DNA from 3 places in the Mesorhizobium sp. WSM4828 genome. Region 2 is predicted to be linked to each of the others. Evidence: predicted binding sites of a transcription regulator. Region 2 holds the regulator's gene; each other region holds the start of a gene.
The links. The regulator PhoB, encoded in region 2, activates phosphate uptake and scavenging genes when phosphate is short. The targets are predictions, from matches to a motif close to TGTCATNNANCTGTCAT.
Positions count from the first base shown of each region.

Region 1: AC0L2X_RS09265 (PhoX family protein) is a predicted target of PhoB. The motif match lies at 5,931-5,947, and genes of this name have one in related genera.
Region 3: phnF (phosphonate metabolism transcriptional regulator PhnF) is a predicted target of PhoB. The motif match lies at 2,633-2,649, and genes of this name have one in related genera.

Region 1 is NZ_JBVVQK010000006.1:45,518-53,561, forward strand. Features, by position in the region: gene AC0L2X_RS09225 (CerR family C-terminal domain-containing protein) at 1-98, opposite strand, end outside; gene AC0L2X_RS09230 (CYTH domain-containing protein) at 187-660, shown strand; gene AC0L2X_RS09235 (CHAD domain-containing protein) at 657-1,601, shown strand; gene AC0L2X_RS09240 (C40 family peptidase) at 1,643-2,443, shown strand; gene AC0L2X_RS09245 (helix-turn-helix domain-containing protein) at 2,564-3,367, opposite strand; gene AC0L2X_RS09250 (SMP-30/gluconolactonase/LRE family protein) at 3,483-4,343, shown strand; gene AC0L2X_RS09255 (phosphatase PAP2 family protein) at 4,757-5,458, opposite strand; gene AC0L2X_RS09260 (hypothetical protein) at 5,473-5,811, opposite strand; gene AC0L2X_RS09265 (PhoX family protein) at 6,016-8,022, shown strand.
Region 2 is NZ_JBVVQK010000012.1:115,433-123,476, reverse strand. Features, by position in the region: gene pstC (phosphate ABC transporter permease subunit PstC) at 1-772, shown strand, start outside; gene pstA (phosphate ABC transporter permease PstA) at 776-1,627, shown strand; gene pstB (phosphate ABC transporter ATP-binding protein PstB) at 1,624-2,427, shown strand; gene phoU (phosphate signaling complex protein PhoU) at 2,460-3,167, shown strand; gene phoB (phosphate regulon transcriptional regulator PhoB) at 3,184-3,873, shown strand; gene AC0L2X_RS16180 (ROK family protein) at 3,883-5,127, opposite strand; gene xylF (D-xylose ABC transporter substrate-binding protein) at 5,414-6,454, shown strand; gene AC0L2X_RS16170 (sugar ABC transporter permease) at 6,597-7,925, shown strand; gene AC0L2X_RS16165 (ATP-binding cassette domain-containing protein) at 7,940-8,044, shown strand, end outside.
Region 3 is NZ_JBVVQK010000031.1:36,389-44,432, reverse strand. Features, by position in the region: gene AC0L2X_RS27005 (alpha-D-ribose 1-methylphosphonate 5-phosphate C-P-lyase PhnJ) at 1-367, opposite strand, end outside; gene AC0L2X_RS27000 (carbon-phosphorus lyase complex subunit) at 364-1,476, opposite strand; gene phnH (phosphonate C-P lyase system protein PhnH) at 1,478-2,089, opposite strand; gene phnG (phosphonate C-P lyase system protein PhnG) at 2,089-2,550, opposite strand; gene phnF (phosphonate metabolism transcriptional regulator PhnF) at 2,688-3,431, shown strand; gene AC0L2X_RS26980 (zinc-binding alcohol dehydrogenase family protein) at 3,772-4,791, opposite strand; gene AC0L2X_RS26975 (ABC transporter permease) at 4,862-5,827, opposite strand; gene AC0L2X_RS26970 (sugar ABC transporter ATP-binding protein) at 5,824-7,377, opposite strand; gene AC0L2X_RS26965 (ABC transporter substrate-binding protein) at 7,482-8,044, opposite strand, start outside.

The sequences.
Region 1 (8,044 bases), on a different contig from region 2:
AGCTTTAGCGCCGCGTGCACGAGTGCCGTCCGCGTCATATCTGCGGCGGTCTTGGGCGCCTCATGAGGAAGGCCGCTGGCGCTGGACGATTTGATCATGGCCGATAATTTAATCAATCGAATGATTAAAGTCAAGTGCGGTCAAGCGACTTGCCAACTCTGGCTGTGGGCGCTTTAGTGCCTGGCTATGGGCAAGGAAATCGAGCGTAAATTCCTGGTCGCAGGTGAAGAATGGCGGGCGATGGTCGAGGCGGACATTCATATCCGTCAATTCTATCTTGTCGCCGAACCCAGCCGCACGGTGCGTATGCGCATCAGCGATGACGCCGCCGCCAAGCTGACGCTCAAGTTCGGCAGCCAGGCACGCGAGCGCGATGAATTCGAATATCCGGTGCCTTTGGCGGAGGCGCAGGAGATGCAGGCCTTTGCCATCGGACATGTCATCGAGAAGACACGCCACCATGTTAGACACCGCGGCTATCGCTACGAAGTCGATGTCTTCGGCGGGACGCTTGCGGGGTTGGTGATCGCCGAGCTCGAGACGCCGGAGGATGTACCGGACGAAATGCTGCCAGATTGGCTCGGCCGAGAGGTCACCGGCGAGCCGAGATTTTACAACGCGTCGCTCGCCCTTGGGGGGATTCCGGAGATCGTCGCATGAGCTTTCGTATCGATCCGCGCATGTCGCTGACCGGCGAGGTCAGGCGCATCCTTACCGAGGAGATCGGCAAGGCGCTTGTCCATCTGGACGCCGCGCGTGACAGGCCCGAACAGGGGCTGCACAAATGCCGCAAACGGCTGAAGAACGTCCGCGCCTTGCTGCGCCTTGTCCGTTCCGGAGACGAAACATTCTGCGTGACCGAGAACCAGTGCTACCGCCAGGTAGCGGCCCTGCTTGCCGGCCCGCGTGAGGCGACTGCACTGGTCGAAACAATCGACCGGCTAGCGGCAAGCTTTCCCGAGCAAAGTGCCGGCGGCCTTGATGCACTGCGTGACAGGCTCGTCGCGCGCCAGCATGAACTGCATGGCGGAGCAGGCCTCGAGGCTGCGATAGGCGCGGCGATCGCCGCTTGCGAGGAAGGTGTCGTCCGGATCGACAAGCTCGCTCTGCCCGACCAGCCGGAGCAGGCTGCCGACGTGCTTGCCGAAGGCGCGCGCACTACTCTGCGCCGCGCCAGGAAAGCGCTGGACAAGGCGGCTTCGCGCGGCGAAGCCGATGACTTTCACGATCTGCGCAAGGCGGCCAAGACGCATGCCATGCATCTGTCGCTGCTCGGCAGGCTGTGGCCAACGCCGATCAAGACGCGGCGCAAGGCCGTCGACGAATTGGGCGAGCGGCTTGGCGAACTGCACGATGTGTTCGTTATGCGCGCCCTTCTCGATGCCGGGGACCAGCCGCTTGGCCCCCCTGAGGAGACGCGGTTGCTTGCCAAGCTGCTGAAGCGCTCGGAAAAGAGCCTGAAAAAGATCTGCCTCGCCGAGGCGGCCGGGCTTTTCGGCGACAGTCCGAAGCGCTCGACGAGGAAGCTTGCCCGCAAGGTGCGCGACGATCTCACAGCGGTACCGCAGCACGAAGACGCCGGCGCCCCTGGCGTGGGCTGATCATGGTCTAATTTGCCGCCCTGTGGTAATCGCCGTCTGGCATGACCGAGCCCGGCGACACGCTTCTGGACCGACTTGGCCGCTGGCTTGCCGGCCGGCTGCAGGAGGAATCGTCCGGCTACAAGCCCTACACGCCGTCGGACGCCGAAACGCTGCGCCGCACACTCGAACCCGGCGACATCCTGCTCATCGAGGGCAACCAGAAGATATCGGCGGCAATCAAATACCTCACCCAGTCGACCTGGTCGCATGCCTCCTTCTATGTCGGCGATGCATTGCCGGAGCCGGAAGACGGATCGGAGCGGCGGCGCCTGATCGAGGTCACGCTCGGCGATGGCTGCATCGCCGTGCCGCTGTCGCGCTACCGCAGCTACAATACCCGCATCTGCCGTGCGAGCGGCCTGGCTCCGGACGATCGCGAAGCGGTCGTCGCCTTCATGATCGGCAGGCTCGGTCTCAGATACGATCTCAAGAACATATTCGACATGCTGCGCTACTTCTTGCCGACGCCGCCGGTGCCGGTGCGTTGGCGCCGCCGCATGCTGGCTTTCGGTTCCGGCGATCCGACGCGCGCCATCTGCTCGTCGCTGATCGCGGAGGCTTACGGCCAGATCCGCTACCCGATCTTACCCGAGATTACCCGGGCGCCCGGCCGTGCTTCGGCCCAGTCGAGCTATTCGCGCAAGGAAATCCTGCACATCCGCCACCACTCGCTCTACACGCCGCGCGACTTCGACCTGTCGCCCTATTTCCGCATCGTCAAGCCGACGCTGGAATACGGCTTCGACTACCGGCAGATGGTCTGGGATGACAAGGTGGCGGCGAACAAGACCGCCGAATAGCCGCTCGATCTTGTGTTTGGGCATGGGACGCTCTGACAACCGGTTTGCGGCCGATACTCAGGAGTAAGAAGCTCAGTCAGACTGGCTGCCGCCAACAGCCCGGTCGTTCTGCATCTTGACCTAGGCCGGCAGACGCCGTCCGTTTGCGGCGGCCGTAACTCGATCGTCCGTCCGCGCGCCTGCGTCGCGCGGATGCGGCCCGATTGGCATGATCACCGGGAACGGCGTTGCGCCGAACGCAAACGTCCATTTGTAGCCGACCAGCCCGTCTTCGGGCGTCGTGTGCTGGTCGTGATGAGCAAGCAATTTGGCGCGCTCCGCCAATTCCTCCGCCTCGCGCCTGACCATCTCCGCCGTTTCCGGCCGCATCCGCCTGGAGAAGCTGACGAACGTCGACTCGCGCTCAAGATGGGTGATGGCCCAGCCGATAAAATTCTTGTTGGTCATCTCGAACAGCGGCCGCAATGGCCCGTCGAAATTCCACTGGATCGGCGCCTCGACCAGCAGCCTTGCCGACAGGCCGCGACCGAGCGCGACCAGGCCGAGTTCCTCGAGGTCGCGCAGATAGAGGAACATCGAAGCCTCGCTCAGTCCTTGTGAGCGCATGATACCTTCGGGCGTGAATTTCTCGGAAAGCATGACGAAGACGAACAGCAGTGCCGGCCGCCCGGCGAGCTTGCGCTCGATCTCCGGCGCGATCTGGTTGGCAGGTCCCGGTCCTCTGTTCATTGAGCCGAGCACGTTCTCCAACTCCACGCCGGCGGCAGTGCAGATCTCCATCAGCCGGTCGAGCTTGCAGTTGCGCTCATGAAAGATGCGTTTCACCGTAGGCTCGGAAACGCCCATCCGCTCGGCAAGGACGCGATAGGTCACGCCCTTGGCCTTAAGCGTCCGCTTGAGCGCTTCGAAGATCAGGCCGTTCATGGGATGCACCTCTGTTGCGCGATTTGGTATCAGCCTTCGGTACTAGTCCTGATACATCTTCCCGAAAAGTATCGAAAGGCCTAGCTCTCCGCCAGTCCATTACAGGAGACTAGCCATGAAGAGCCTCTTCACACCGATACTTCTCGCTATCGTCGGCATCGCGGCTGCGCCGGCAGTTCAGGCCGCTGAACTCTGGCGCGCCGGCAGCCTCGATCAACCGGAATCGGCCCTGTTCGATGCCGCCGGCCAACGCATCATCATCTCGAATATCGTTGGCAATCCCGGCGACGCCGACGGCAATGGATATCTGTCGGTCCTGTCGATGGACGGCAAGATGGTTACGAAACATTGGACCGACGGCATGGACGCGCCCAAGGGCATGGCGATTGCCGACGGCAAACTCTACGTCGCCGATATCACCCATGTGCGCGTCGTCGATCTCGCAAGCGGCAAGCTAACATCGACGATCGACGTGCCGAACGCCGTCTTCCTCAACGACATGACCGCCGACGCGTCCGGCAAGGTCTACGTCACGGACATGCTTGCCGACACGATCTATCGTATCGACGGCGACCGGCCGGAACTGTTCGTCAGGGATGCGGCGCTTGCTTCGCCGAATGGCATCTTCGCCGATGGCGGCCGGCTGATCGTCGCTTCGTGGGGCAAGGGCATCAAGCCCGACTTCAGCACCGCGGAGCCGGGCGGCCTGCTCTCGGTTGATCTCGCCACCAAGGCAATTGCGCCACTGCCCGGCGCGGAAAAATTCGCCAACCTCGATGGCGTCGTTGTCATCGGCGGCAGCATCTACGCCACTGCCTATATGACCGGCACGCTCTACCGCTACAAAGCAGGCGGCACGCCGCAGGTGGTTGCGACGTTCAAGCCGGGCAGCGCGGACATCGGCACCGACGGCAGGTCGACCCTCTTCGTGCCGCTGATGAATGAGGGCGAAGTCGCAGCGTTGGGCCTCGACTAAGCCAGCCATCGGCTCAGGCGGCGGGCGCGGCTTTCTTCAACTGCGCCCGCGCATCCGTGATCGAGGCGGCATAAGTCACCAGCGGCCGCTTGACGCCGTGGTTGATCAGCATGCGGCGTGTCTGCGGTGAAGCGCCTGATTATTATGATGGTTCAAGAATCATCTTGCATACTTGAAACATGCAGCACTCTTTGCCAGCCGATGCGCTGTCATGCTACAAACCTCGGCATCGTTTGGCGGAACATCCATTGCGGCACCGATTTCACAGGCACGACTTCAAAAAGGATAAGCAGGTGAAGATATTCAAAGCGATGGCGACCTCGACAGCCTTGCTGTCGATGGTTTGCCTGTTGGCAGGCTGCGGCCATGGCCTGATCAACAGGCTGATTTGACCGCAAAAGCACTGACATGAGTCAGGTGCCGTCGGCCCGCCCAAGCCATCGCTGCAGGAACCGTGCCGCAAGCCAGCATAGCATCGCCCAGGCAAAGCCGGCGCACCAGCCGGCCAATACGTCGGACGGCCAGTGGACGCCGAGATAGATGCGGCTGATGCCGACCACCACCGTCGTCAGCACCGCCAGCCCGAGCACATAGATCTTCGTTGTCCGCCCGGGCAAAAACCGCGCCGCCATGCTGCCCAGCGTCAAATATGTCACCGCCGACAGCATGGCGTGGCCGCTCGGGAACGAAAGCGATGCCACATCGGCGAGATGCGAGACCAGGTCAGGGCGCGGCCGGTCGATATCGAATTTCAGCACGCTCGACAGGAGCTGGCCGCCCGCTACCGCGACGAACATGAGAAGCGCCGCGCCTGGCCTGCGGATAAGGAGCAGATAGACGATCATTGCTGCCGTGATCAGCACCAGCACGCTGGCGCTGCCGAGGCTGGTGATGTCGCGCATCGCTCCTTCCAGCCACGCCGGTCCGATCGGATTGTCGGGCTGGCCGGCCTTGCGGAAGGCAAGCAGGATTTCGGTATCGAAGGCATGCGGCGTGGTGGCCCGCGCCATCTCCATCAGCTCCTCGAACCCCCACAGCCCGCCGGCAATGACCAGCCCGGCCAGCAGAACCGGGAACTCCAGCCAGTTGCGCAGTCTGCTTGCAACCTTCTTCATCGGCCCGATCGCAGTTACAGCCTCTGCAGATAGGGCCCGAGCGTGATCAGCGCCACCGCTGCGATGGCAAGCACGATGCCGGTTGCCTGTAACGCATTGACGCGCTCGCCGAAGAAGACCAGCGCCACCACATTCACCGACACCAGCTGGATCACCGCCGACAGGCTGAACGACACCGACATGCCGAATTCACGGATCAGCCTCAGCATGATCAGATTGCCGAGCGAATAGAGCGCCAACGTCAGCACGATCTTGCCGAGGCTCGGCGCCAGCCCCCACTGTTTTGCAGCCATCGCCGCCAGCAGGAAGATCACCGTCGAAACGCAGAGCTGCCCAAGTCCCCAGAAACTCACTTTTTGTTCCTCCCGATGCGGTCCCTACGCGCCTGCCGCAGCTCTTGTTTCCGAAGCGCCGGTCGCGGTCAAGCGGGGCTGATGCTGGATACGAAATCGCAGGTGGCAATTAGCCGGCATGTCATCAAACTGTGACCTGCCGGCGATACCGGACTGGCCAGGCAACACGCTCCAGCAATCTATCCAGCCAGAGGCAGGCCCCCCATGACTGAACAGCGCTCGACCGAACATCGCATCCCTGACGCTCATTTCCGCACCAGCCTGCTCGAGGAAAACGATGGGCCAGGAGCCAATCCCACCGACAACCGCACGATGGGTGAGATCATCGCCGCGCGGTTCTCGCGCCGCGGCTTCCTCAAGGGCTCGCTTGCCGTCTCGGCCATAGCCGCTACCGTCAGCCCGCTGGCGCTGATCACCGTCGACAACGCCCGCGCCGCCGAAGGCTCCGCCTTCGCTTTCGACGAGCTCGAGGCCGGCATCGACGACAAGCATCACGTCGCACCCGGCTATGACGCCGACGTGCTGCTGCGCTGGGGCGACCCGCTGTTCGCCGATTCGCCCGAATTCGATCCGACAAAACAGTCGGCAGAAGCCCAGGCCAGACAATTCGGCTACAACAACGACTATGTCGGTTATATCCCGATCGACGGCTCGGCCGAGCACGGCCTGCTGGTGGTCAACCACGAATACACCAATCCGCACCTGATGTTTCCGGGCCTCGTCACCATCGTCGATGGCAAAGCCAAGCAGGCGCCCCTCAGCAAGGAACAAGTCGACGTCGAGATGACCGCGCATGGCGGCACCATCGTCGAGATCCGCAAGGTATCAGGCAAATGGCAGGTCTTTCGCAACGGCAAGCTGAACCGCCGCATCACCTCCAATACCGAGATTGCGCTCTCCGGCCCCGTCGCCGGCCACGACCGCGTCAAGACCAGCGCCGATCCGACCGGCACGAAGGTCATCGGCACCGTCAACAATTGTGCCGGCGGCGTCACGCCATGGGGCACCTATGTCATGGCCGAGGAGAACATCCACGGCTATTTCTCGGGCGAGCTGCCGCAGGGCCATAAGGAAGCCGCCAATTACAAGCGCCTCGGCATTCCCGAAGGTGCCTATGAATGGGCTGCGCATTACGACCGTTTCGACATCGGCAAGGAGCCGAACGAGCCGAACCGCTTCGGCTGGATCGTCGAGGTCGACGTCCAGGATCCGACTTCGGCGCCGAGGAAGCGCACCGCGATGGGGCGCTTCAAACATGAGGGCGCCGAATCGATCGTCGCCAAGGACGGCCGTGTCGTCTTCTATCTCGGCGACGACGAGCGCTTCGACTATGTCTATAAGTTCGTCACCACAGGCAAGTTCAACCCGGACGATCGCGCCGCCAACATGGATTTGCTCGACGACGGCACCTTGCATGTCGCCAAGTTTGCCGACGACGGTTCGGTCGAATGGCTGCCGATCGTCTTCGGCCAAGGGCCGCTGACGGCGGAGAACGGCTTTGCCAGTCAGGCCGACGTGCTGATCGAAACGCGCCGCGCCGCCGACCTGCTCGGCGCCACCAAGATGGACCGCCCGGAAGACATCCAGCCCAATGCCACCAACGGCAAGGTCTATGTCATGCTGACCAACAATTCGAAGCGCAAGGCCGATCAGGTCGACGCCGTCAACCCGCGTGCCGAAAATGCCTTTGGCCACATCATCGAGATCGTCGAGGACGGCGGTGATTTCACCGCGACAAAGGGCAGGTGGGAAATCCTGCTGAAATGCGGTGACCCCTCGGTTGCCGCTGTCGGCGCCACCTTCTCGACCGCAACCACCGCCAATGGCTGGTTCGGCATGCCGGACAATTGCGCGGTCGATTCGGCCGGCCGCCTCTGGGTCGCCACCGACGGCCAGGGCCCGAAGGCCACTGGCCGTACCGACGGTCTGTGGGCTGTCGATACGGAAGGGCCGGCGCGGGCGACCTCAAAGCTGTTCTTCCGCGTGCCGATCGGCGCCGAAATGTGTGGTCCCCTGTTCGCGCCGGACGACCAGACCGCCTTCGTTGCCGTCCAGCATCCGGGCGACGGCGGCGAGGACTGGGAGGCTTTCGGCCGTCCGTCCTACTATGAGGATTTGTCGACGCGCTGGCCCGACTTCAAACCGGACATGCCGGTGCGCCCGGCGGTCGTTGCCATCACCAGGCAAGGCGGAGGCAAGATCGCGGTCTGACACGCAGCAAGGTCTTGCAGTC
Region 2 (8,044 bases):
CTGGAATCCGGTCACGGAAAAATTTGGCGCACTGGCGCCGATCTACGGCACCCTGGTCACGGCGGCCATCGCCATCCTGATCGCGGTCCCGATCGGCATCGGCATTGCAATCTTTCTCACCGAGCTCTGCCCGCGCCCGCTCAGGCGCCCGATCGGCATAGCGGTCGAGCTGTTGGCCGGCATTCCCTCGATCATCTACGGCATCTGGGGCCTGTTCGTGTTCGCGCCGTTCCTGCAGACGACGATACAGCCCTTCATCATCAACATCTTTCACGGCGTACCGGGACTATCCAGCCTTTTCGCCGGCCCTCCTTACGGCATCGGACTTCTGACCTCGGCGCTGATCCTCGCCATCATGGTGTTGCCATTCATCACCTCGATCACCAAAGACGTCTTCGATACGGTGCCGGCGGTGCTGAAGGAATCGGCTTACGGCATCGGATGTACGACCTGGGAAGTGACCCGGCGCGTGGTCATTCCCTATACCCGCATCGGCATCATGGGCGGCGTCATGCTTGGCCTCGGCCGCGCGCTCGGTGAGACCATGGCGGTGACCTTCGTCATCGGCAACGCCCACCGCATCAGTGCCTCCCTGTTCGCGCCGGGCACGACCATCTCGGCCACCATCGCCAATGAATTCACCGAAGCCGACGGCGATCTCTACACCTCCTCGCTGGTTTCGCTCGGCCTGATCCTGTTCGTCATCACCTTCCTGATCCTTGCCGCCGCCCGCTATATGCTGATGCGGATCGACGCCCGTACGGGAGCCTGACCGATGTCGACATCCTCATCGCTCCACAGCCGCCGCAAAGCCAGGAATTCGGTGATGATGGCGCTTTGCGTCGTCGCTGCCGGTATCGGGCTTGCCTGGCTGGCGCTCATCCTCGGCGCACTGGTCTATAAGGGCACAGCCGGGCTTTCGTTCGCGGTCTTCACCGAGATGACGCCACCACCCGGCGAGGCGGGCGGCCTGCTCAACGCCATCGCCGGCAGCCTGCTGATGACGATCATCGCGGTTGTCGTCGGCACGCCGATCGGCGTGCTGGCGGGAACCTACATGGCCGAGTATGGACGTTTCTCGCGCATCACCACCGTCGTCCGCTTCATCAACGACATCCTGTTGTCGGCGCCGTCGATCATCATCGGCTTGTTCGTCTATGAATTGATGGTGCGGCCAATGGGGCATTTCTCGGCCATTGCCGGTGCCGTGGCGCTTGCCATCCTGGTCATTCCGGTGGTCGTGCGCACCACCGAAGACATGCTCAACCTGGTACCGAACGCGTTGCGCGAAGCCGGCGCCGCGATCGGCGCGCCGCGCTGGGTGGTGATCCGTTCGGTCGCCTATCGCGCCGCATTGTCCGGCATCGTTACCGGCATATTGCTGGCGATAGCACGCATTTCCGGCGAGACGGCGCCGCTGCTCTTCACTGCGCTCAACAACCAGTTCTGGTCGAGCAATATCAACGCGCCGATGGCCAGCCTGCCGGTGACCATCTTCCAGTTCGCTCTCAGCCCTTACGAGGAATGGCAGCAGCTGGCGTGGACCGGCGCACTCATAATCACCCTGACGGTTCTGGGCTTGAGCATCCTCGCCCGCAGCCTTACCGGACGCAGAGAGGACAGATGACGCAGATGTTGTCCCCAGACATGACGATGACCGAAACGGTCGCCGAGAAGACGAAGATCGAGGTCAAGAACCTCAACTTCTACTACGGCCAGAGCAAGGCGCTGAAGGACATTAGCCTGTCGCTGCCCGAGCGCAGTGTCACGGCCTTCATCGGCCCATCGGGCTGCGGGAAATCGACGCTGCTGCGTGTGTTCAACCGCATCTATGAGCTCTACCCGAAACAGACGGCCGAGGGCCAGGTGCTGCTCGACGGCAAGAACATTCTCGACCGGTCGCAAGATCTCAATCTGCTGCGCACCAAGATCGGCATGGTGTTCCAGAAGCCGACGCCGTTCCCGATGTCGATCTACGAGAACATCGCCTTCGGCGTCAGGCTCTACGAGAACCTCGGCAAGTCCGAGATGGACGGCCGCGTCGAACAGGCGTTGAAGCGCGCCGCGCTGTGGAGCGAGGTCAAGGACAAGCTCAACGCCAGCGGCTTGAGCCTGTCCGGCGGCCAGCAGCAGCGGCTCTGCATCGCCCGCACCGTGGCGGTGAAGCCGGAAGTCATTCTGCTCGACGAACCGGCGTCCGCACTCGACCCGTTGTCGACCGCAAAAATCGAGGAGCTGATCGACGAATTGCAAGCCGACTACACGATCGTCATCGTCACCCACAACATGCAGCAGGCGGCGCGCGTGTCGCGCCAGACCGCCTTCATGTATCTGGGTGAACTGGTCGAGTTCGACCGGACCGAGAAGATCTTCACGTCGCCCCGAGAGAAGCGCACGCAGGATTACATCACCGGCCGCTTCGGCTGAGCCGTTCCGATCATGCATATGAGGACAGGACCATGGGCGAACACACAGTCGCTTCTTTCGACGAGGATCTCGAGCAGATCAGCAAGCTGATCCGCGACATGGCCGACCTCGCCGGTTCGATGGTCGGCGGGGCGACCAAGGCCCTGTTGAATTCCGACAACGTGTTGGCGCAACGCGTCGTTTCCGACGACGCCATCATGGATGCGCGTCAACGCGAACTGGACGACCGCGCCATCACCCTGATCGCCAAACGCCAGCCGATGGCCCACGATCTCCGCCATGTGGTCGGAGCGATCCGCATGGCCGGCGACCTCGAACGCATCGGCGACCTTGCCAAGAATATCGCCAAGCGTGTGAGTGCGGTCGGCCTCAGCGTCACGCCGCGCGACTTGTCGCATTCCATCGACGCGATGGCGCAGCTGGTGCTCATCCAGGTGCAGGGCGTTATCGAGGAATATGCTGCAGGCGATGCGGCCGCGTTGGCCAAGCTGCGTGCCGCCGACGAGCGCATCGACGTCAAATACACGTCCGTGTTCCGCGAGCTGTTGACCTACATGATGGAAGATCCGCGCAACATCACTGCTTGCACGCATCTGCTGTTCTGCGCCAAGAATCTGGAGCGGATCGGCGACCATGTTACCAACATCGCCGAAAATGCGTACTATGTGCTGACCGGCGAGCAATTGCCGGTCAATCGTCCGAAGCAGGACGAAACGACAATGTCCGCGCCGGTGACATGATGGGGGTGCCCAGCCGATGATCGCACCACGCATAATGGTGGTGGAGGACGAGGAGCCGTTGGGTGTGCTGCTCCGCTACAATCTCGAATCCGAAGGCTACCAGGTCGAGGTAGTGACACGCGGCGACGAAGCCGAGATCCGTTTACAGGAGAATGTGCCCGACCTTCTGGTGCTCGACTGGATGATACCAGCGGTTTCCGGCATCGAGCTCTGTCGTCGGTTGCGGGTGCGCCCCGAAACCGAGCGGTTGCCGATCATCATGCTGACCGCGCGCGGCGAGGAGAGCGACCGGGTGCGCGGTCTTTCGACCGGCGCCGACGACTATCTGGTCAAACCGTTTTCGACGCCGGAATTCATGGCCAGGGTCAAGGCGCTGCTGCGCCGCGCCAAGCCGGAAGTGCTGTCCAGCGTGCTGAAGGTCGGCGACATCGTGCTCGATCGCGAATCGCACAGGGTCTATCGCAAGAAGAGCGAGATCAGGCTCGGGCCGACCGAATTCCGGCTGCTCGAATTCATGATGCGGCATCCGGGCCGCGTGTTCTCGCGCAGCCAGTTGCTCGATAATGTCTGGGGCGAGACGATCTATATCGACGAACGCACAGTGGACGTGCATGTCGGCCGGCTGCGCAAAGCGGTCAACAACGGCCGCATGCCGGATGTCATCCGCACCATCCGCGGTGCCGGTTATGCGATCAGGGAAGATTGATCCGCCTGGTCAGGCTACGTGCTTTCTGACGCCGGGCCTCATTTGCGCGCCCGGCGCGAAAATCTCCTGGTCGACGAAGCTTAACGCCCGCATCGCGCAGCCTTCGCGGATCAGCGGCAATTCGTTTGGTTCGGTGTCGAAGGAGATCGAGCCCGAATGCTGGCCACCGGCGGTCTGGGCGATGGCCTCGCGCAAGGCCGGCTCGATCAGATCGAAGGCAGCGGCACTGGCGCCGACCATCGCGACCGGCGCCGGATCGATCAGCGCGAACAGCGAGCCGAGACCGAAACCCAGCGCTTCGCCGGCCTTGCGGTAGGCCTCGCGTTCCGGCCCATCCTTCTCGCGCGCCCGGGCCGCCAGTGCGCGCATGTCGGCGTCGCTGACGTCGGCGACCGGTTCGCTGTCTTCGCTCATCTGCCTGGCGTTGCGCCAGATGGCGTAGTTGCCGGCATAGGCCTCGATGCAGCCGCGCCGCCCGCAACGGCAGAGCGCGCCGCCCGGACGATGGATCATGTGGCCAAATTCGCCGCCCGAGGAATGCGTGCCGGTGAACAGTTCGCCCTTCAGCACCAGCCCCATGCCGATGCCATGCGAAAGCAGGATGGCGATGAAGTCGTCGCGATAGCGATCCGGATTGCGCCAGCGCAAAGCCACCGCCATCATGTTGCAGTCGTTCTCCACCGTTGCCGGGATGCCGAATTCGTCCTCCAGCATGTCGGCAAAGGCGATGTCGGTCTGCGGCGTGATCGGCGACCACAGCATGGCGCGTGCAGGGGAGTCGGTAATGCCCTGGATAGCCAGCGCGATGCGGGCGACACTGCGGACGTCAAGGTCTGGATCCTCAAGCCGGCGCCGGACGATGGCCATGCATTCACGGATCAACTCGTCGCGCGGCATGGTCAGCGTGTCCAGCCGGCGCTGTTCCTCGGCGACCACCTGTCCCGCATAGTCGATAATGGCGGCCGACAGGAAATTCAGCGACAACACCACGGTCAACACCGCCGCAGCTTCCGGGTTGAGGGCGAGGCCGACCTGCGGACGACCGCGTTTCAACGAAACGGGCTCGCTTGCCTTGCTCTCGGCGAGGATGCCTTCCCGTATCAGGTCGGAGGAGATCGCCGATATGGTCGAATGGCTGAGGCCGGTGGTTGCTGCGATCTCAGTACGCGATGGCTGGCCGGCCCGGCGCACCGCCGAGATCACCATCGCCCGGTTGCGCCGGCGCAAATCGTCATGGCGGATTCCGACCGACATCGTTTTGCTTTCCTCCCGGTTGCCGCGGCCGCTCATGAACCGGAAGCCGTCGGTAATGTCCGACAAATAGTGTCGGATGCAGGCAAATAGTGTCAGATGCCGGTGGCGCTGTCATCGTTTATTCCGACGCTCGAAAAAACTCGCAGAGTCATCAAAATCCATCAGAATCGATGTTGACAGCAGCCGGAGATCGGGCCAGTATTTTTTCGAGGCTCGAAAAAATTAGAGCTTCTAAGGTGGTCTTTGAGCCAATTGGTCACGCCGTACGCGGCGCAGGGAGGATATGATGAAGAAATTCACGACCGCCATTCTGGCGGGTGTCGCCATGACGCTGGCGCTGGCGTCGGTGGCGCAGGCTAAAGACAAGGTCATCGGCGTCTCCTGGTCGAACTTCCAGGAAGAGCGCTGGAAGACCGACGAGGCCGCAATGAAGGCGGCCATCGAGGCCGCAGGCGACAAGTATATTTCCGCCGACGCGCAGTCCAACCCCGGCAAGCAGCTCACCGACGTCGAGAGCCTGATCTCGCAGGGCGCCAACGCACTGATCATCCTGGCCCAGGACGCTTCAGCCATCGGGCCAGCCGTGCAAAAGGCGCTGGACGAAGGTATTCCGGTTGTCGGCTACGACCGGCTGATCGAGAACAAGGACGTCTTTTACCTGACCTTTGATAACAAGGAAGTCGGCCGCATGCAGGCCCGCGAAGTGTTCAAGGTGAAGCCGGAAGGCAACTACGTCTTCATCAAGGGCTCGGGTGCCGATCCGAATGCCGATTTCCTGTTTGCCGGTTCGATGGAAGTGCTGAAGGACGCTATCGACAGCGGCAAGATCAAGAATGTCGGCGAGGCCTATACCGACGGCTGGCTGCCGGCCAACGCCCAGAAGAACATGGAACAATTCCTGACGGCGAACGACAACAAGGTCGATGCCGTGGTCGCCGCCAACGACGGCACTGCCGGCGGCGTCGTCGCCGCGCTGACGGCGCAAGGGCTGGCCGGATCTGTTCCGGTCTCGGGCCAGGACGGCGACCACGCCGCGCTGAACCGCATCGCGCTCGGCACACAGACCGTGTCGGTGTGGAAGGACGCGCGCGAGCTCGGCAAGAACGCCGCCGAGATCGCCTCGCAACTGGCCGACGGCAAGCAGATGACCGACATTGCCGGCGTGAAGGATTTCACCACGCCCGGCGGCAATACCGTCAAGTCGCTGTTCCTGACCCCGGTCGCCATCACCAAGGATAACCTCAACGTCGTCATCGACGCCGGCTGGATCAAGAAAGAAGAGGTCTGCGCCGGCGTGGCGGCGGGCACTGTTGCAGTCTGCAACTGAGCCGACGTTTCCGAGACGTCCGAACGCCGCGGCCGCTCGCCGCGGCGTTTTTTCAAGAAGAGTTGTTTTTCCGCTTCCGGCGGATAACTTCTAGGCTGCTTCCGGCATCCGCGGCAGACGGCAACCCGGCGGGAGAAACAAGATGACCGACACAACTTCGAACACGCCGGTCGACGGCACGGCAGACCGGGCGCGTGAATCCGAGCTCGGCATCGTTGCCCGATTTCTCAAGGCAACCGAACTCGACACGCGCATGCTCGGCATGGTCGGCGCGCTGCTAGTCATCTGGGTCGGGATCCACATACTCTCGGGTGGGCTTTTCCTCACGCCGCGCAATCTCTGGAACTTGTCGGTGCAGACCTCCTCGGTCGCGATCATGGCGACGGGCATGGTGCTGGTCATCGTGATGCGCAACATCGATCTTTCTGTCGGCTCCGTCGAAGGCGTGATCGGCATGGTGATGGGCGTGGCGCAGGCCGAATTCCTCATCCGCGTCATGGGATTCCAGCTTGGAAATCCCTGGATATGGATCATCGCGCTGGCTGCCGGCGTGGCGCTCGGCCTCCTGATCGGCGCGTTCCAGGGCTTTATCATCGCCTATCTCGAGGTTCCGGCCTTCATCGTGACGCTGGGCGGCCTGCTGGTATGGCGCGGCATGGCATGGTTGATGACGAGCGGGCGCACCGTCGCGCCGCTCGACGCCACCTTCCAGCTCATGGGCGGCGGGCCGCGTGGCTCGATCGGCGCAACCGCAAGCTGGATCGTCGGCATTCTCGCCTGTGTGGGCGTCGCCTTCATGCTGCTCAACGGCCGGTCGCAGCGCAAGCGGTTCAAATTTCCGCTGCGCCCCGTCTGGGCGGAGACCCTGCTCGGTGTTGTCGCCTGTGCCGCCATCCTTGGCGCTGTCTGGATCGCCAATTCCTATCCCTGGCCGATCGGCATCGTTCGCCAGTACGCCCAGCGGAACGGCATCACCCTCCCCGAAGGCGGGCTGTTCATCGCCCATGGCATCGCCATACCGGTGCTGATCGCTGTCGCAGTCGGCATCGTCATGACCTTCATCACCAAACGCACCCGTTTCGGCCGCTATGTCTTTGCCATTGGCGGCAACCCGGAAGCGGCGGAACTTGCCGGCATCAACACGCGCTGGGTGACCATGAAGGTGTTCATGATCATGGGCGTGCTGGCCGCGATAAGTGCGGCAATCGCATCGGCCCGCCTCAATGCGTCGACCAATGCGCTGGGGACCCTGGACGAACTCCTGGTCATCGCGGCGGCGGTGATCGGCGGCACGTCGCTCGCCGGCGGCTCCGGCACAGTGCTTGGCGCCATGCTCGGCGCGCTTTTGATGCAGTCGCTGCAATCCGGCATGGTCCTGCTCGGCATCGATTCGCCGCTTCAGAGCATCGTTGTCGGCGCCGTGCTGGTGGTCGCGGTGTGGCTCGATACAGTCTATCGCAAACGGGTCTAGTGAGGAGAACGAGCATGGCAGACAGGACCGCCCCCACGGGCACGCCGCTGATCGACATGCGCAACATCTCGATCGCCTTCGGCGGCATTCGCGCCGTCGACGATGCCTCTGTCGACCTT
Region 3 (8,044 bases), on a different contig from region 2:
GGCCGGCACTCAGCGGATACTCGGGGATGCGGTGACGCGTCTGGATGATGGTCGCCTTGGCCGTCTCGGTGGTGACGGCGACATTGGCGACCTTCTTGAAGAAGGCGCGGATCGAAACCGCATTGGTGGTGTCGTCGGCGCCCTGGTCAATGACCTTGAGCACATCGTCCGGGCCGATGATCGAAGCGGTGACCTGCACGCCGCCGGTGCCCCAGCCATAGGGCATCGGCATTTCGCGCGAGGCAAACGGCACCTGGTAGCCGGGGATGGCAATGCCCTTGAGGATGGCGCGGCGGATCATCCGCTTGGTCTGCTCGTCGAGATAGGCGAAGTTGTAGGTGGCGATGTCCGCTGGTTGTGCACTCATTCCGCTGCCTCCCTCTTTTCTTCGGCCTTGCCGGCATTTTCGCGGGCATCATGCTCGGCGCGCATGCGGCGCACGAGGTCGAGTTCGGCCTGGAAGTCGACATAATGCGGCAGCTTCAGATGCTCGACGAAACCGGTCGCCTGGACATTGTCGGAATGCGAGATAACGAATTCCTCGTCCTGCGCGGCGGCGACGACGTCTTCGCCGAGTTCCGAGGCGCGCAGCGCGCGGTCGCATAGCGCCATGGCCATTGCCTTGCGCTCGCTCTGGCCGAAGACAAGGCCGTAGCCGCGGGTGAATTGCGGCGGCGCCTTGGCCGAGCCCTTGAACTGGTTGACCATCTGGCATTCGGTGACGCGGATGCTGCCGAGCGGCACGGCAAAGGGCAGTTCCGGCACGTCCAGTTCCAGTTCGACCTCGCCGATGCGAACCTCGCCGACGAAGGGATGGTTGCGCGCATAGCCGCGCTGGGTGGAATAGCCGAGCGCCAGCAGAAACCCCTCGTCGCCGCGTGACAGCGCCTGCAGGCGGATGTCACGCGCCATCGGGAATTCGAGCGGCTCACGGGTGATGTCGCCGGGAACATGATCCCCAGGCATGTCGCCGTCGGGCTCGATCAGGTCTTCGCGGGCGAGGATGGCCGAGACGCGCGGCATCGCCTCCGCGTCGCTTGCACGCTGTTCCGGTTCGGCGACATCGCCGCCGGCGGCAAGCTCGGGATCGAGCAGCCGGTGGGTGTAGTCGAAGGTCGGGCCGAGCAACTGGCCGCCGGGCAGGTCCTTGTAGGTCGCCGACACCCGTCGCTCGACCAGCATCGTGCCGGTGTCGATCGCCCCGGTGTAGCCGAAGCGCGGCAGCGTGGTGCGATAGGCGCGAACCAGGAAGATCGCCTCGATCATGTCGCCGCGCGCCTGGACGATGGCGAGTGCCGCCAATTCCCTGTCGTAGAGCGAACCTTCGCTCATCACCCGGTCGACGCCGAGCGCCAGCTGCTCGACGATCTGGTCGAGGCGAAGTGCGGGCACCGAACGGTCGCCGCGCCGGCGGTCGGCGAGCAGTTTGTGAGCATTGCGAATGGCCGCTTCGCCACCCTTTACCGCAACGTACATGCTACGCCTCCATCGTCTTGATGCGCGTCGTGCGCGGCAGGCACGCAATCGCGTCGGACGTGGCGAGGATGATGTCGACGCCACGCGGAAAGCGCTGGTTGTTCTGCTTCCATTGCTCGACGAAATGACGCGGCATTTGCGCCGGCGCGATCGTCGCCGTCGTCTCGATGCCGGGGCCTTCGAGCAGCAGCGGAGCGCCGGAGACGAAATCGCCGACCTCGAGGATCAGCGTCGTCGAACGATCGGGATAATCCTGGGTGCCTTGCGAAAACCCGTCGAGCGCCATCATCTCCGCCGGCGTGGCGATCAGCGCAAAATGCGCGTCGGCCGGGGTGTTGGCCAGCGGTGCGCCGGTATGGAAGCCAAGCCAGGATTTCACCGCTGCCGATCCCTGCAAGACCGGGTCGAGCCAGAGCGGCGTGTCGTTATCGCACAGCGCCAGCGCAATGGCGCCGGCGGTGGCCGACAGCGGCGCCGGCGGGTGGGCGAGGGCCGGCAAGGGCTGCACGCTGCCCGGCCGCGCCATCGCGTCCATGACGGCGCGGAATACGGTCTGCGCGTTGAATACCGGATCGGCGAAGCCGCCTTCGATCGATTGCACAGCAGCGTCCATCAGTCTTCTCCGCGCACCATGGTGAAGAAATCGACCTTGGTCGCCGCCGTCTCGGCGCGGCGCTGGTCACGCGCCTTGGCCAGCGCCGCCTGCAAGGGCGCGACGAGCCTGGTCTCGACCTCGTTGCGGTGGGCCGGGTCCTGCCACAGCGCATCGGCGATTGCCGCCAGCCTTGCCTTCTGCTTGTCGCGGCCAAGCGCGTAGCAGTGGCCGACATGGCCGGACGCAAGCCGCACCGTGGCGCGCGTGACCGTCGCCTCGCCAACATTGAAGGGCGCGCCGCCGCCGCCAATGCGGCCGCGCACGGTAACCAGGCCGGTTTCGGGGCCACGCAGAAGCTCCGCTTCGGAAGGCAGGCCGGCTTCGTCCCACAGGCGGACGATATCGTCGCCGGCCGATTGTGCCAGCGTCGCCATCACGGCCTTGCGCTCGGCCTGCTCTCGCGCTTCCCGTCCTCGCATAGTTAACAGTCCCTTGTCACCAAAAACTTGTCTATTGATATAGACAACTATACAAATTATATCTATTTTCTAATGCGTGTCCATGACGAGTGCATGACACGAGGAAAATGTCTGGGGCAAAAAGATCGGGGGCGGAAATGATCGGGCAGCCCAGCAGCATCGAGCGGCGCAGCGGTGTCGCGCTGTGGCGACAGATCGCCGACCAGATCCTGCATTCAATCGCCGTCGGCGATTTTCCCGAGAATGCCGCGCTGCCGCCCGAGATCGCGTTGGCCGGACGCTATGGCGTCAACCGCCACACAGTGCGCAGCGCTATCGCAGCGCTGGTGCAGGAGGGCGTGCTCAGGGCGGAGCAGGGGCGCGGCACCTTCGTGCTGTCGCGCAGGCGGCTGTCCTATCCGATCGGTGCCCGCACACGCTTTTCCGAGGGATTGCAAGGACAGGCGTCCGAGCGGCATATCACTTTGCTGGCGTCGTCGGTCGAGCCGGCCAACCGTCGTGTCGCAGAGGGCTTGGGCCTTGCGACGGGGGCCGAGGTGATACGCCTGGAAACGCGCGGCGAAGCCGATGGAATGCCGGTGTCCCGCGCGGCCGGCTGGTTCGATGCCAGGCGCTTTGCCGGCATCGATGCCGCCATGGAGGAAACCGGTTCGATCACAGCATCGCTGGCACGTTTCGGCATTGACGACTATCTCAGGCAATCGACCGTGCTGTCGGCGCGCCATGCCGATGCCGCCGACCTTGCCGACCTCGACCTGCAACCCGGCGCCATCGTGCTGGTGACCGTCGCCGTCAACGTCACGCCCGACGGTCAGCCGATCCAGTTTTCGGAGTCGCGCTTCCCGGCCGAGCGGATCGAGCTCAATCTGTCGGCGCTGTAGGTAGTGCCGGCCGGTACGAGACCGTGATTTATCTGACTCACGCTGATATCATACCGGCTCGGTCGCGCTTACTTATCAGCGGCTTGGCGTTTGAGGACCGCCTTCCCCCACTCCGTCTCGGCTTCGCCGAGCCACCTCTCCCCCTCCGGAGGGAGAGGAAGGGAGCCCGCTGACGGCGGGAGAAGGAGGGAGTCTGGTTGAGGAGCGTTGGCTGCAATAGGCTCGCAGCCTTCCTCTACCCCGTCGATCGGGGGAGAGGTGGCTCGGCGAAGCCGAGGCGGAGTGGGGGTCGACCTGCGCGGGGCGTCGTCAATTCGGGCCGGGTTCACCGCCTGCCATGTTATGACCCCACCTCGATCACAGCCTTGATCAGGCCGGACTTCTCATGCGCCCAGCGGGCGAGGTCGTGCGGCGTTTCGCCAAGCGTAGTGCGATGGGTGACGAGCTTCGCCAAGGGCACCGCGCCGTTGCGGATCGAGGCAGCGACATGGTCGAAATCGGCGCGCAGGGCGTTGCGGCTGCCGATCAGCATCATCTCGCGCTTGTGGAATTCGGGATCGGAAAAGGCGATGTCGTCCTTGACGACGCTGACCAGGACCAGCGCTCCGCCATGCGCGACATGGGCGAAGGCCGACTGCACCGACTGGGTGTTGCCGGTGGCATCGAAAACCACGTCGAAGCCGTCGCCGCCGGTTGCGTCCCGCACCAGGTCGGCAGCGGTGCCTCGCGAGCCGTCGAGGGTCGCGAAGCCGAGTTCGCTTTCGGCGAAACCCAGCCTCTCCGCACTCATGTCGAGCAGCGTCACGTCGAGCCCGGCGATGCGGGCGAACAGCGCCGTGCCGAGCCCGATCGGGCCGGCGCCGATGACCAGCGCGCGCGCACCTGGATCAGCCAGCGAGCGCCGCACGGCATGGGCGCCGATCGCCAGGAATTCGATGGCGGCGGCATCGGCCAGCGACAGGCCGTTTGCCGGATAAAGATTTTGCGCCGGCACCAGGATCTGCTCGCACATGGCGCCGTCGCGGTGGACGCCGAGCACCTCGATCCTGACGCAGCAATTGGGCTTGCCTTGCCGGCAGGCGATGCATTTGCCGCAGGCGAGATAGGGATTGACGATCACCGCTTCGCCGACGGCGAGATCGACGCCCTCGCCAATCTCGATCACGGTGCCGGAAACCTCGTGGCCCATGATGCGGGGGTAGGCGAGGAACGGGTGCTTGCCTTCGAAGATGTGATAGTCGGTGCCGCAGATGCCGACATGGCTGACGGCGACCAGCGCCCAGCCGGCGGGGGGCGCGCCAGGCGCCGGACGATCTTCGAGGACAAGTTCGCCGGGCGAGCGGCAGACGACGGCTTTCATGCTTCAATCCAGTCGGTTCATGGCACCGCCGGCTCTGCTGTCGCGAGGCCGGCGGTTGTTGGGAGGCGGTCTATTTGCCGCGGCGGCGCAGCCCGTCGAAATAGACGATGACGATGATCAGCACGCCGGTGATGATGCGCTGCCAGAAGGCGTTGACGTTGAGCAGATTGGCGCCGTTGTTGATGGTGGCAAGGATGAAGGCGCCGAGCAGCGGCCCGTGCACGGAGCCGACAGCGCCGAACAGCGAGGTGCCGCCGATCACCGAAGAGGCGATCGCCTGCAATTCCCAGCCCTCGGCCTGCGTCGGATTGCCGATGCCGATGCGCGAGGCAAGCAGCACACCGACGAAGGCCGCGCACAGCCCGGATAGCGTGTAGGCCATGTAGATGGTGCGCTGGACGTTGACGCCCGACAGACGCGACGCCTCGGCGTTGGAGCCGACCGAGAACAGATAGCGGCCCCAGCGGCTGTGGTGCAGGAAGATGTAGGCCGGGATGCCGACCAGGATCACCATCCAGAACAGATTGGGGACGCCGACGAAGGAACTGCGCGAGAATGTCTGGAAGGCGTCGTTGTTGATCGAGATCGAGTTGCCGTTGGTCATCAACAGACCGATGCCGCGCAGCGAGGTCAGCGTTGCCAAGGTGATGATGAAGGGCGGCAGGCCCATCTTGACGATGCCGAAGCCGTGGAACATGCCGATGGCGACGCCGACCAGCAAGGTGATCAGGATGGCGAGGAAAACCGGTGTGCCGGCGTTGATCAGCATCGCGACGATGACGGTGGCGAAGCCAACCACGGCGCCGACGGAAAGGTCGATGCCGCCGGTGATGATGACGAAGGTCTGGCCGACCGCCAGGATGGCGATCATCGACCCTTGCCGCAACAGGTTCGAGATGTTGTTCGCCGAGGCGAAGCTCGGCGTCGCCACCGACAGGATGACCCACAAAAGAACCAGCAGCGCCAGCAGTGTCAGCCCGAACAGGGCGTTGTAGTTGCGTTTCGGCCTTTCGACAGCGATCGCCTCGGTGCTCATATCCGTCCTCCCGGTCTTTCTTGTTTCTCGGCCAGCGCCTGGGTGAGGATCTCCTCGTGATCAGCGGTACGAAACCCATGCGTGGCCACCAGCTTGCCGCGCCGGAACACGTGCAGCGTGTCGGCGAGCTCATAGACCTCAGGCAGGTAGGACGAGATCAGGATGATGCCGGCTCCCTTGGACAGCAGCGCGCCAAACAGGCGGTAGATCTCGGCCTTGGTGCCGACATCGACGCCGACAGTCGGCTCGTCGAAGATGAACAGCTTGGCGCCATGGGCGAGCCATTTGCCGATGACGATCTTCTGCTGGTTGCCGCCGGACAGGCTGGAGGCCAGGGCGCTGCGCGTCGGCGTCTTGATACGCAGGTCGGCGATCTGGCGATCGGCCTGCGCCTTTTCCTGCGCGCGGGAGATCAGCAGATTGCTCGAGATGCGCTTGTAGATCGGCAGATTGAGGTTGAGTCCGACCGGCAGGTTGAGGCAGAGGCCCTGGTCGCGGCGGCTTTCCGGGGCCAGCGCCATGCCGAGCCTGATCGCGTCATGTTCGGAATTGACCTTGACCTCCTTGCCCTCCCACAGGATCTGGCCGGCCGATTTGCGGTGCCGGCCATAGAGCGTGGTGACGAACTCGCTGCGCCCGGCGCCGATCAGGCCATAGAGGCCGACGATCTCGCCGGCGCGGACGGACATCGAGACATTTTCGAAACCCTTGCCGGACAGGTTCCTGGTTTCTACAAGCATCGCGCCGGGGGTGAAATGCTCCTTGTGGTAGACCTGCTCGATCGAGCGGTTGATCATCATCTTGACCAGCTCGGCGTCATTGGTCTCGGCAATGTTCCTGGTGCCGACCAGCGTGCCGTCGCGCAGCACCGAGACGCGGTCGGCGAGCTCGAACACTTCTTCCATGCGATGGCTGATGTAGATGATGGTGACGCCTTCGCCCTTCAGCCGGCGGATCAGCGTGAACAGCTGGTCGGCCTCCTTGCGGGTGAGGTAGGCGGTCGGTTCGTCGAAGATCAGGAATTTGGTGCCGCGCACGGTGGCGCGGGCGGCGGCGATCAGCTGCTGCTGGCCGATGGTCAGGTCACCCAGCATGACATGCGCCGGCAGGTCGAAGCCGAGATCGTCGATGATCTTCTGCGCCTGCCTGACCATCGCCCGCTGCTGCAGGATGCCGAAACGTGCATCCTCCTCGCCGAGGAACATGTTGGCGGCGACGGTGAGATGGCGGCACAGGACGACTTCCTGATGCACGGCATTGATGCCGAGCGCCATCGCTTCATGCGGCGTCGCCAATGCGGCAGGCTTGCCCTCCCAGATGACGTCGCCGGAGGTGCGCGGCATGACGCCGGTCAGAAGCTTGATCAGGGTGGATTTGCCGGCGCCGTTCTCGCCGACGATGGCGTGGATCTCGCCGGCCTTGAAGGCGAGGTCGACCGGCTTCAGCGCGTGGGTGCCGGGATAGCGCTTTTCCAGTCCGCGGAGTTCGAGGATGGTCCTGCCCGGTTCAAGCGTTGGGGCCGGATGGAGTTCCTGCGCCGTCGACATCATGACAATCCTCCCAGATTGGCCCCCAAAGATTGGCCTCGCGATTGGCACGAGTGGGATGTTTCCGGGGCGAAAAGGCCCCGGAAACAGTTCACTTGCGGCTATACTCAGTCGAGCTTGGGGTTGAGCAGCGCGTCGATCTTCGGATCCTTCATGTTGGCCTTGGTCACCAAATTGGCGCCGGTGTCGACATTGGCCTCGACCTTCTCGCCCTTCGAGGCGGCGAGCGCCGTCTTGATGCCGTCATAGCCCATCCGGTACGGATCCTGGACGACGAGAGCCGAAATGACGCCGTCATTGAGGAACTTGATCAGCTTCTCGTCGCTGTCGAAGCCGACCAGCCCGACCTTGCCTGCGAGGCTGTTCTCGGCGATCGCCTGACCGACGCCCTGCGCCATGATCAGGTTGGAGGCGAAGATGCCCTTGAGGTTGGGGTTGGCGGTGATCAGGTCGGTGGCGATGTTGAGGCCGGTGGTGGCCTGGCCGTCGGCGTATTTGTCGGCGACCAGCTTGAGGCCGGGATATTTGGCGGCGAGCTGTTCCTTAAAACCCTGGGCGCGCTGCTCGAGCGAGCCGGCGCCCGGAAGCGCGGTGATCAGGGCGACGTCGCCCTCGACCTTGCCGCCATTGGCTTCGCCGATGGCTGCGGCAAGGCCGTCAGCGGCGACGC